DNA from 2 places in the Hymenobacter oligotrophus genome. Region 1 is predicted to be linked to the other one. Evidence: riboswitches for the same ligand, from Rfam matches in the RefSeq annotation. Region 1 holds a riboswitch; the other holds the start of a gene.
The links. A riboswitch is a leader RNA that binds a small molecule or an ion and turns the genes downstream of it on or off. The one in region 1 is predicted to bind cobalamin.
Positions count from the first base shown of each region.

Region 2: another riboswitch for cobalamin. It lies ahead of D3Y59_RS15960 (TonB-dependent receptor); the one in region 1 lies ahead of cobT (nicotinate-nucleotide--dimethylbenzimidazole phosphoribosyltransferase).

Region 1 is NZ_CP032317.1:270,472-276,358, reverse strand. Features, by position in the region: gene D3Y59_RS01080 (ABC transporter substrate-binding protein) at 1-659, opposite strand, end outside; gene cobC (alpha-ribazole phosphatase family protein) at 728-1,312, opposite strand; gene D3Y59_RS01070 (adenosylcobinamide-GDP ribazoletransferase) at 1,312-2,112, opposite strand; gene cobT (nicotinate-nucleotide--dimethylbenzimidazole phosphoribosyltransferase) at 2,109-3,215, opposite strand; cobalamin riboswitch at 3,410-3,604, opposite strand; gene D3Y59_RS01060 (Dps family protein) at 3,841-4,311, shown strand; gene rfaD (ADP-glyceromanno-heptose 6-epimerase) at 4,505-5,470, shown strand; gene D3Y59_RS01050 (FAD/NAD(P)-binding protein) at 5,542-5,887, shown strand, end outside.
Region 2 is NZ_CP032317.1:3,718,607-3,724,493, reverse strand. Features, by position in the region: gene D3Y59_RS15970 (THUMP-like domain-containing protein) at 1-715, shown strand, start outside; gene D3Y59_RS15965 (DNA-3-methyladenine glycosylase) at 766-1,365, opposite strand; cobalamin riboswitch at 1,469-1,691, shown strand; gene D3Y59_RS15960 (TonB-dependent receptor) at 1,850-3,805, shown strand; gene D3Y59_RS15955 (YncE family protein) at 3,859-4,938, shown strand; gene D3Y59_RS15950 (hypothetical protein) at 5,026-5,304, opposite strand; gene D3Y59_RS15945 (hypothetical protein) at 5,509-5,868, shown strand; gene D3Y59_RS15940 (helix-turn-helix domain-containing protein) at 5,865-5,887, shown strand, end outside.

The sequences.
Region 1 (5,887 bases):
GAATCTTGCAGAGCATTCTGCCCGCCGGCCAGCCGGACTTTATCGGTGAAGAGCGTGTTGCGGCCGTAGGCGTAAATTGGGTCGAGCCAGGTAATGGCCAACGTGCGCGGCTTGGGGCCAGCGGTGGCGGGCAGGCTGGCCAGCTCGCGCCGGAGCGAATCGGTGAGGTGCTGAGCTTGCGCCTCGCGACCAAGCAGGCGGCCTAGGTCGCGGAGGCCGCGGAAGATGTCCTCGACGCGGCGGTAGCGCTGGTAGTACACGGGCACGCCTAACTGCTGCAGGCGGGCGGCATCGGCGGCGCTGGTCATGCCCTCAATTGTGAACACTACATCGGGGTGCATGCCCACAATGGTTTCGAAATCGACGGGGTAGCTGCTGACTTTGGGCTTGCGCAGCGCCGCGGCCGGGTAGTCGCAGGCTTGGGTGCGGGCAATGATGGTGCTGGTGTCGGCTACGGCAAACAGCATTTCCGTCATAGAAGCTGCTAGAGCCATAACACGTTTGGGGCGCGACGGAATGCTGACGGTGCGGCCTAGGTCGTCGGTGACGGTGATGCGTGCGGGCACCGCAGCAGCGGTTTTTGATGCGTTGGCCGAATCAGGAGCTTGGGAGCAAGCTGCCAGCGAAAGACCGAGCAACAGCGAGTACAGATAGCGCATGGCTAGCAAAAGTAGAGCGCAGATAAGTGATGATGAGCGGCAAGCAAAGCCTTGCCCCTAAGTACTGTTTAGCGGTTGACGGTGCGCACCTGCCAGCGCCCGTGCTGATGGGTAAGCTGCGTAACCGAAGCGAAGTCGATGGTTACCTGAAAGGCATTGCGCAACGGGTAACCCAGGCAGTGCGCCAGCATGGCCCGAATTACGCCGCCGTGAGTGAATACCAACACCGGTCCAGCATGGGCGGGCAGCTGAGGTAGCTCGGCCAAAAACTCCGTGGCGCGGTCTTGCAGCTGCTGAAAGGTTTCGCCGGCGGGCGGCGCCACGGTTACGTAGTCGGCCATCCAGGGCGTGAGCTCGGTCTCGGGCAGCTCACTCCACAAGCGGTTTTCCCAAACGCCAAAGTGCATTTCGCGCAGGCGCTCGTCGGGAGTGGCGGTGCCGGCAACGGTGTGCGCCAGTTGCTGGCAGCGCGACGATGGGCTGGTGAAAGCTCGAAAACCTTGACCCGGCGCCGCGGGTAGCTTGGTTTGCAACGCGGCTACTTCGTCGCGGAAGCTCTCGGCCAGGCCTACGTCGTGGTGGCCGTAGCAGAGGCCCGGTGTGGCTACTGCCGTGTGGCGGATCAGGTAAACATCGAGCAGCGGAGCAGCCATTAAAACCAAATACGGGCGGTGAAAAACAAGTAGATCAGCACTTCGGCCAACTGCTGGGTAGCGCCGAGGCAGTCGCCGGTGTAGCCGCCAATCCAGCGCTGAAACCACCGACCCAGCACTATTTGCAGGATAGCCAGCGGCAGCAGCACCAGCAGCATGCCCGGGTTTTGGGCGTAGGCCACCCACGCCAGCAACGGCAGCAGGCCCCAAGCGCTGGCCGTCAGCAGCCGACCTAGGTCGAGGGCTTTGGCTACGGGCTTGGCTTTGGCGTCGTCGTTTTCGCGGGCGTACTGATGCGTGAATACGAAGCTAAGCGCCGTGAGGCGACTGAGCGGGTGCGCCACCAGCAGCAACACAGGGATGGAGGCTTTAACGGCCGATTCGGCGCCGCCCACTTGGTACAGGGCGCCAAATTTGGTGGCCATCAGCAAGCCCAAACCCACCACGCCGTAGGTGCCCACGCGGCTATCCTTCATGATTTCGAGGATGCGGCCGCTTGTCCAACCTCCGCCAAAACCGTCGCACACGTCGGCAAAGCCGTCTTCGTGGAAAGCGCCGGTAATCAGCACCGAAGCCACCATGCTCAGGAGCAAGCCGATAGCCGAGCCCCACAAGTAAGCCGCCCCTAGGTACACCACGGCCGAGGCCGCGCCCACCAGCCACCCAATCAGCGGGAAATAAATAGTGGAGCGGTTAAGCAGTTCCTCGGAGTGGCCAATCCAGCCGGGGCAGGGTATGCGGGTGTAGAACATTACGGCCGTCAGCAGCAGCTCTACTTGGGTGCGGAGCCACTGTTTCATCGGGCTTCGGCAGCTGATGCCTCCGCGGTGGCCGTGCTTACGCCGGCGCTTTCGAAGGAAGCCATTTCGTTCAGGAATGCCACTGCCGACTGCACCAGCGGGTACGCCAACGCGCAGCCGGTGCCCTCGCCCAAGCGCAAGCCCAACTGCAGCAACGGGCGGGCACCTAGGGCGGCCAGCAAATGGCGGTGCCCCGCCTCGGCCGATTGGGTGCAGAACACGCAATAGTCGAGCACAGTGGGCTCGAGGCGGGCCGCCACCAGCAGCGCAGCACTCACGATAAAGCCATCGACGAGCACCAGCATGCGCAGGGCGGCGGCGCGGTACATGGCGCCGCAGAGCTGCGCTATTTCGAAGCCGCCGAACGTAGCCAGCATTTGCAGAGGGTTGCTGGCCGACACCTCGGGGTGGGCCGCCACGGCTTGGGCAAGCACCGCGAGCTTGCGCTGCAGGCCGGCGTCGTCGAGGCCGGTGCCGCGGCCTACGCAGTGCGCCAGCGGCTGCCCCGTGAGCACGTGCAGCAGCACCGCCGCCGAGGAAGTATTGCCAATGCCCATTTCGCCGAAGCCCACCACGTTGCAACCGGCGGCGTGCAGCTCATTAATGATGGCTGCACCGGCGTTCAGGGCCTGCTGGCACTCGGCCTCCGACATAGCCGCTTGGTGCAGAAAGCTGCGCGTACCCGCTCCGACCCTAGCATCGCGCACGCCGGGCACATCGGTTAGGTCGGAGGCTACGCCTGCATTTATTACCTGCAGCGTAAGGCCGTGCTGCCGGCAAAACACGTTAATGGCCGCCCCGCCCGCGGCGAAATTGCGCACCATTTGGCCGGTTACTTCGGCGGGGTACGGGCTTACGCCTTCGGCAGCAATGCCGTGGTCGGCGGCAAATACTACTAGGTGCGGCCGCTGCAGCGTGGGCGTAAGGGTTTGCTGCACCAGGCAGGTCTGCCGGGCCAGGTCTTCGAGCTGACCTAGGGCACCCAGGGGTTTGGTTTTGGTATCGATGCGGTGCTGCACAGCGGCGGGCAGCGTGCTACCGGCCGGCACCAACGGCGGCACGGGCACCGCAAACAAGTCGGAACCTAGGGAAAGAGGCGTCATCAAGCAGAGAAAAAGGCTGGCCCGGGGGCCACCGAATACTTGCTGCCTAGCTGTTTTACCGTGCGCTCCGCTTTCCTCAAATAGCCAACAGGCAAGGCACCCAACGGCGCTGGTGCAGCTTTGGCAAAAAACTGCACGGCAGCGCATGGCGGCTGCTTTCCTTACCTGATGACGGCCTTGTAGGCGCGAAGGCGTCACCCAAGCAGCGGCGGGCAGGTCTCCTGACTTGTACCATCCTTCCGGCCTTCTCGCCCCTAGGTGTGGGGCAATGGCTTGCTCGAAAAGACTTGGCTAGCGGGTACTTACAGTAGCGCGTCTGTTCGGGAGTTGCACCCGATTCCCTTTTTAAGCCCGACCTAGGGCCGGGCACCTGCCGCTGTTTGGTTGTAAACTCAACCAAGAAACAGTGGGCCAAAGGTAGCGGAAACTTCGGGCCCGGTTTGGGGCGCCGCGGCGGGTTGGCAGCTTGGCCAAAACCCGCAGCTCGGCCGAGCGTAAATCTGTGGCGTTGGCACCGGGCCAAACCCTAGGTATCCCCCGTTGCTTATACACCCAGAGCAGCCGGCCGGCGCAGCGCGGGGCGAGGCTGCCGCTGTTCGTACCTCAATCCACTCCCAAAACGCACATGAAGAACCACATCGGTTTAGACTCGGCTCAGGCGCAGCAACTTGCTACGGGCCTGAACACCTTGCTCGCCAACTACCAGATTTTCTACATCAACACCCGCGGTTTTCACTGGAACATCAAAGGCGAAAAGTTCTTCGAGCTGCACGCCAAGTTTGAGGAACTGTACACCGATGCACTGGTGAAAATCGACGAAATAGCCGAGCGCATTCTCACCTTGGGCCACCGCCCGCTGCACTCGTTTACCGATTACGTGCGCACGGCCACCATCAAAGAAGCCACGAACGTGTCGGAGGGCAACGCCGCCGTGCGCACCGTGGTCGAGAACTTTCAGGCCTTGCTGATTTTGGAGCGCGAGCTGCTGGAGCTGGCCAGCGAAGCCAGCGACGAAGGCACCGGCGCACTGATGAGCGACTACATTCGGGAGCAGGAAAAAACGGTGTGGATGTACAGCGCCTCGCTTAACCAATAACCCCAGCGGCGCCGGCAACGGCCGCCCCCACACCCCAAAGCCTGCCCGCGCACGCGCTGCGGGCGGGCTTTTTTGTGCGCTCCGGTGGGGCTACGCCGCCTGCATGCAGGCTTTTGCGGCCGGCTTGGCGGCCCGGCTGGTGCATTGCCCGTGGCGGCCCTACCTTTGCCCCACAGAAAACGACTCCGAGCTTATGATTATCGTGACGGGCGCAGCGGGCTTTATCGGCAGCTGCATGGTAAGCCGGCTCAACGCCGATGGCTTCAACGACGTGGTGGCGGTGGACAACTTCTCGGTGGAGAAGAAGATGCCGAACCTCAAAGGCAAGCGCCTGCGCGAGTTCGTAGACCGCAACGAGTTTTTCGAGTGGCTCGACAAGAATCACGAGCAGGTGGAGTTCATATTCCACCTAGGGGCCCGCACCGACACGGCCGAGCAAGACAAGGCCGTGTTCGATTTGCTGAACCTGAACTACAGCCAGCAAATGTGGGAGGCCTGCGTACGCTACAACCTGCCGCTGGTGTACGCCTCCTCGGCGGCTACCTACGGCTCGGGCACCTTGGGCTACTCCGACGACGAAGCCCTGCTACCGCTGCTGCGCCCCCTGAACCCTTACGGCGACTCCAAGAATGACTTCGACAACTGGGCCATTCAGCAGCAGGAAAAACCGTTTTTCTGGGCGGGCCTGAAGTTCTTTAACGTGTACGGCCCCAACGAGTACCACAAAGGCCGCATGGCTTCGGTGATATTCCACACCTTTCAGCAGGTGCAGCGTACGGGCACGATGGAGCTGTTTCGCTCGCACAACCCCAAGTTTGCCGACGGCGAGCAGATGCGCGACTTTATTTACGTGCGCGACCTCACCGACGTGTGCATCTTTCTGATGCACCACCGCCGCAACTCGGGCATTTACAACCTAGGCACCGGCGAGGCCCGCACCTTCCTCGATCTGGCCCTGAACACCTTTGCCGCGCTCGATAAAACAGCCGACATCAAGTTCAAGGACACGCCCGAGGACATCCGCGACACGTACCAATACTTCACGCAGGCCGACATGAGCAAGCTGCGCAGCATTGGCTACGCGCGGCCCTTCACGCGGCTCGAAGACGGCATCAGCGAATACGTGCGCGACTTTTTGGTGCCGAACGCGTATCTGTAGCCCGGCCTGCCGCGCCCGCTGCCCGAAAGCCTAGGTAGGCAGAGTCCGGAAAAATTCCTTTTTTCGGACTCATGCTCAAGATACTCTTGGGCTTACAAGGCTCTGTCATGACGCGGCGTACCATACTCATTATCGGGGGCGGAGTGGCTGGCAGCTTGCTGGCCGTGCAGCTCACGCGCCTGCCGGGCGGCCCCTGGCCGCTCGATGTAGTAGTGGTGGAGCCGCGCGAGCGGCTCGGCCCCGGCACGGCCTACACCAACGACCGGCCCGAGTGGCTGCTGAACGTGCGCAGCCAGGGCCTGAGCGCCTTTCCCGATCAGCCCAACCACTTTGTGGAGTGGCTGCACGAAAACGGCATCCCGGAGGGCGAATACGGCTTTTGTCCGCGCCAAACCTACGGCCGCTACATCGAGAGCC
Region 2 (5,887 bases), 660 kb from region 1:
TAAGAAGATCTTTCGGTTGGCCGACTGCGAGCCCGACGTGCTGCGCCTGCTGCCGTTGCTGCTGCGCAAAGCCGAGCGCATTTTGCTGAAAACCTCGCCCATGCTCGATGTGGAGCAGGCGCTGCAGGAGCTTGGCCGCGTACGCCGGTTGTGGGTAGTAGCCGTGGATAACGAGTGCAAAGAAGTGCTTTATGAGTTGGGGCAGGAAGCAGCCGTAGACCCGGAACGCCTGACCATCAACTTAATGCGCGACGGGCGCGAGCAATCCTTCCGTACCAACCGCACCCGCGAAGCCAAGGCTACACCGCGCTACGCCGAACCGCAGACCTACATCTACGAGCCCAACGTGGCCGTGCTAAAGGCCGGCGGGTTTAAGAGCGTTGGGGCTAGTTACAACCTCTTGAAGCTGCACCAGCACAGCCACCTGTACACCTCGCACACGCTGCGCGAGGATTTCCCGGGCCGCATATTCCAGTGCCGGGCGGTGTGCAAATACGACAAGAAGGAGCTACTTGCCCACCTCGATGCTGACCAAAGAGCCCACGTAACAGTGCGCAACTTCCCCGACTCGGTAGCCGATTTCCGGTACCGCACGGGCATACGGGAAGGCGGTACCACCTACTTGCTAGCCACCACCGATTTGCGCGGCCGCCTAATTGTATTGGTTTGCGACCGGCTCAACCATCACCCAAGCACAAGCTCCGAACAGCAATAAGCGAAAGCGCCCGAACCAGGTGGTTCGGGCGCTTTCGCTTATTGCCTTGCTTACTTGGCTGGGCTCGTCCATTTACTGCCCCGTATGCGGAAACGCCACGGCAGCGCGGCATCGTCGCCGGCGTAGTCGATGCCTACGCGGGGGCTGACTACTACTTGCTCATCGGGCACTTGCTCGCCTAGGTCTTCGAGCCAGATGAGGTTGCCGGTGAGGTCGGTGCCGTAGTGCTTGGTGCTGATACCTAGGGCCTGCGTGAGTAAACCCGGGCCGGCGGTAAGCTTGGGCGTGGCGCTGGTGATGCCCCTGCGCAGTTGCATTTCGGCTACGCCCTCGGTAGGCTCGATCCCCCGAATCAGCACCGCGTCGGCCTTGCCGGCTTCGTTGGTGATGATATTGAACAGGGCGTAGCGGCCGTAGATGAGGTACACATAGGCCACCCCACCGGCTTCGTACATCACGCTGGTGCGCTTGGTGAAACGCCCTAGGTGCGAGTGACAGGCTTGGTCGCCTATGTGGGCATAGGCTTCCGTCTCAACAATGCGGCCACCGGTCAGCACCCCATCGATGCAACTAAACAGGTATTTGCCGAGCATGTCGCGGGCCAGCGCCACCACATCGGGCTGGCGGTAGTAGTCGTGCGTAAGCTTCATGCTCGGCTATACGTAGCTGTGGTCCGCGTGCGGTTATGTTTGCCGCAAGGATAACACGCGTGTGCAAAAAATCCGTGTAATCAAGCAAATCCGAAACGCTGCGTATCTTTGCTGGTGCATGGGTGGCCAAACCCCGATTGTGGGGCGAGGCTGAAAAGGGAATGCCGTGAGATTCGGCGACTGTCCCCGCAACTGTGAGCTTCACCGTACCCTGCGCCGAGCCTCTCTTCGCCACTGTTCCTGCGAAAGCCACCTAGGCTGGAGGAATGGGAAGGCCGCCCGGCGCCGAAGCAAGTCAGGAGACCTGCCCGTGCAACTCTAGTGTTCGGCGCCTGCGGAGGACGGGCGGAGAATGAATCGATTTCGGCCCGAAGTTGCCGCAACGGGCTATTTTCCCTGATTCTGACTCGGCTTTGCGAGTGGCCTTACGGGTTGCGCGCAGGGTTCTGAACCGAATTTTTCGACCCCGAAAATTTTGGTTCGGATGTACACTTTCCCCCCCTTCCGGCTGCTGGGCAGCGGCTGGGCTACGGCAGCATTATTGCTCAGCACCTCGGCTAGTACCCAGGCGCAAGCACAACGCTCCCCTACCCCACCCGATACGGCTCGGCAAGTGCTGCCATCAGTACAAGTGCAGGGCTTGCGCCCCACGCGCTATGCCGCCGGCAGCCGCTTTACCGTGCTCGACTCGGCCGCGCTGGCGCCGTTTAAATCGGCTTCGGTGGCCGATGCATTATCGGCCCGCACACCGCTGTACCTGCGCACTTACGGCCCGGGGCAGTTGGCTACGCTCTCGATCAGGGGCACCTCGGGGCGGCATACGGCCGTGCTCTGGAATGGCTTCAGCATTAACTTTCCTACCCTCGGCGAGGCCGACATGGCGCTGCTGCCCGTGACCTCGGTGAAACAAATAAGCGTGCAGCACGGCCCTGCCGCTGCGCTTTACGGTACCGGCGCCATGGGTGGCGCCGTGGTGCTGGGCTCGGCCACACCTAGGCTGGGCCAGCAGGTAAGCGCTACTCTTGAGGCGGGCAGTTTCGGCTACGGCGCCGTGAGCTTCGACGGCATCCACCGCGACGAGCACGTGGCTGTGCAAACCAGCCTGCTGGTGCGCTCCTCCGAAAACAACTTCCCGTACACCGCTCTCGACTTCGGTGGCCCCGTACGGCGGCGCCAAGCCAGCGCAGCGTTGCAGCAAAGCAGCTTTACGCAGCAGCTCAGCTTGCAGCTCAGCCCTAAAGCCGAGCTAACGGGTGCGGCGTGGTTTACCCGCTCCGACCGCGAAATTCAGCCATCCGTTGGTTCGGTTGATGCACACGCCCGCCAGCAGGATGAGAGCGGCCGGGTGGTACTGGGTTACCGCCGGCGCGGAACCCACAGCGAAACCACCGTGCGCGCCGCCCGCTTCGCCGACAATATTCGCTACTACAACGACAATGTACAGCCCAGCAACTCGGCTACGGTGGTGTGGCAGGCCCAAGCCGAGCACACCCTGCAGTGGCGCCCCAATGCCAGCTTGCGCCTGGGCGCCGAGGCCCAACACTTCGTGGCCGATGTGGATGGCTACCGGCGGCACATTACCGAGCAACGCTACGCCGGCTTTGCCCTGCTGCGCTACGACCCCACGGCCCGCCTACGCCTTACGCTAAACGCGCGCCAGGCCGTGCTGCCCGGCCGGCGCGCCCCCGTAGCGCCAACCCTAGGTGCCGAATACCAGCTGTGGCGCAGGCAGCAACAGCAGCTCTGGCTGAAAGCCAACGCGGCCCGGAGCTACCGTGCGCCTACCCTGAACGAGCGGTACTGGGGCGGTGTAGAACGCCAGGAATTACTGCCCGAAACCGGCGTCGGCTACGAAGGCGGGCTGCACTACGAAGCTTTGCTGGGCACGCAATTGCCCGTAGCCCTGCAAGCCGACCTGACGGCCTACAGCTTACTGGTTGATAACTGGGTAGAGTGGATTGAAGCACCTACGCTGGCGCCGCGCAACGTGCGCCGCGTGCGCAGCCGTGGCCTCGAGGCCAGTACGCAAGCTCAACTGCACTTAGGCCGGTACTGGCTTAGCGCCACGGCGGCTTACGCCTATACCCAAGCCCGTAAGGTAAGCGGCTACGCCGCCGACCTCGACCCCATTGGCAATCAGTTGCGCTACGTGCCGCTCCACTCGGCTTCGGTGGGTACGCAACACGCATGGCGCAATTGGCAGCTTACCCTTAATGGTGTGTTTACGGGCTACCGCTACACTACCGCCTCGGCCGATGACTACCTGCCCGGCTACGCTTTGCTGCACGCTAGCGCCGGCCGCACCATGCACCTAGGGCGCTACACCCTCACAGGCTTGGTGCAGGGCTATAACCTCACCAACAAAAGTTACCAGAACTACGCCGGCCGTGCCATGCCTGGCCGCTCGGCTTTGCTGAGCCTGCGCCTAGGTTGGCACTAGTGGCTTCCGGCTGAACCACATCATTCTCTTTCACTACACTCACTTCCGCAAACATGCAACTTTTGATGCGCCGCCCGTGGCTACCCGCGCTGGTAGCAACAGCCCTCCTGCTGGGCGCCTGCAACCCCTCCGACGACAACAAAGAGCAGCCGGCTCCGCAGGTAACCAAAGCGGTGTACGTGGCCAACCAAGGCAACTATGGCACGCCCAGCGGCTCGGTTACGGCTTACGACAAGCCCAACAAGCAAGCCGACAAAGACCCCTTCCGGCGCGCCAACGGCCGCGCGGCCGGCGACGTGGTGCAGTCGGTTACGCCCATCGGCGATAAGCTGTACATCGTGGCCAACAACAGCGGCAAAGTGGAGATTGTAAACGCTGCCGACTTCCGTTCGGTGGGCCAAATTGGCAACCTCTCGCAGCCGCGCTACCTAGTGGCCGGCCCCGCCAACAAGGCATATGTAACCGAGTGGCAGGGCAGCTACCCCAACTACACTGCCGGGCGTGTGTCGGTTATCGATCTGAACACCTACCAGGTTACCAAAACCATCGACGTGGGCCGAAACCCCGAGCAACCCTTGCTGGCCAACGGCAAGCTGTACGTGCCCAACTCCGACGAGAACTCCGTAACCGTTATCAACACCGCCACCGACGCGGCCGAAGCCACGCTCACCTTTACCGACGGCCCGCAGAACCTAGTAAAGGACGTTGACGGCAACCTGTGGGTGTTGTGCGGCGGCATTACCCGTTACGGCGGCGCGCCCAACTACCCGGTTCTCTCGAAAACGCCGGCTGCGCTGCACCGCTTTGCGCCCGCCACCCCGGCTACGCGCCAAACCCTCACGTTTGCCTCGAGCGGAGCGGCCGACCTAAGCGTGTCGCCCAACGGCGCGCAGTTATACTACCGCTACGGCGGCGCTGTGTACCGCATGCCCAGCTCGGCCACCGCTCTGCCCACGGCCCCGTTTGTGCGCCGCAGCTTCATGGTCATCAACGTCGACCCGACCGACGGCGAGCTGTACGGCGCCCTAGGTTCGTACACCGCCGATGGCAAAGCCATTCGGTACAACAGCGCTGGCACGGCTATCGACTCGTTCGGCGTCGGCCTGATTCCGGGCGACATTTCGTTCCGCTAGGCAGCCACTGCCCATCGGCCTACGCAACAAGGCCCCGCTCCCTAGGTGGAAGCGGGGCCTTGTTGCGTAAAGGACCATTGGCGGAGGTTAGTCGGCGCGGCCGTCGTTGTTGCGGTCTTTCGACTGGCGGGCTTGCTGGTATTGCCTTTCGCGCAAGCTGGTGGTGGTATCGCGCTGAATGCGGGCGCTGTCGACGCCTCCCGACGGGTGCCGGGCACCGGGGTCGAGGGAGATTTTTTCGTCGCTGCGTTCCACGTTCGTGTCGCCCGATTCGGTACCGGTGCTGCAGGCGGCCAAGCCAACGGCCAGCAGCAGGGCCGCACCCAAGTACCGGAAGGGGCGCAGCAAGTTGAGAGAGGTGTTCATGGCAGTGAGGGAGTAGGTAAATAGTGTCGGGGCAATATACGCAGCCGCCAAGCCCGGCGGTAGCGCTACGCTAGCACAAACGCCATTTCGGCGGATTGGTTATGCAGCTGATTTTGCGAGGGTTTGCGGCTACTGCTACCTTGCCAACCCGCGTACCCTAGGTGCATTGCCCGCCCCGCAGTTGCCAGCTGATATCTTTGCGCCATGGCTGCTCCTCGTCGTCGTTCGTCTAAACCCGCGTTTCAGTACCAGCCGTTGCTGCGCCGGGCCGGCCTGCTGCTGGGCATCAGCGCAGTGCTATCGTTTGCCCTGGTGGCCTACCTGTTTGGGCTCGACAGTAGCTTCTTCGGCCGGTTGGTTGGCGCCACGCTGGTGTGGTTTACGTTGCTGAGCGTGACTTTTTTAGCGGTGGTACCGTTTGTGAACTGGGCGGCCGACAACTGGTTTGGCCGCACTTGGGCCGAGGCCCCCACGCCGCAGCCCAAGCGCCGCAGCCGCCCGGCTGCGCCCAAGCCTAACCGTCCGGCATCGTCGCGGATGTCGGAGCAAGACGCCACCTCGTGAGCACCGAACTGCACATTAA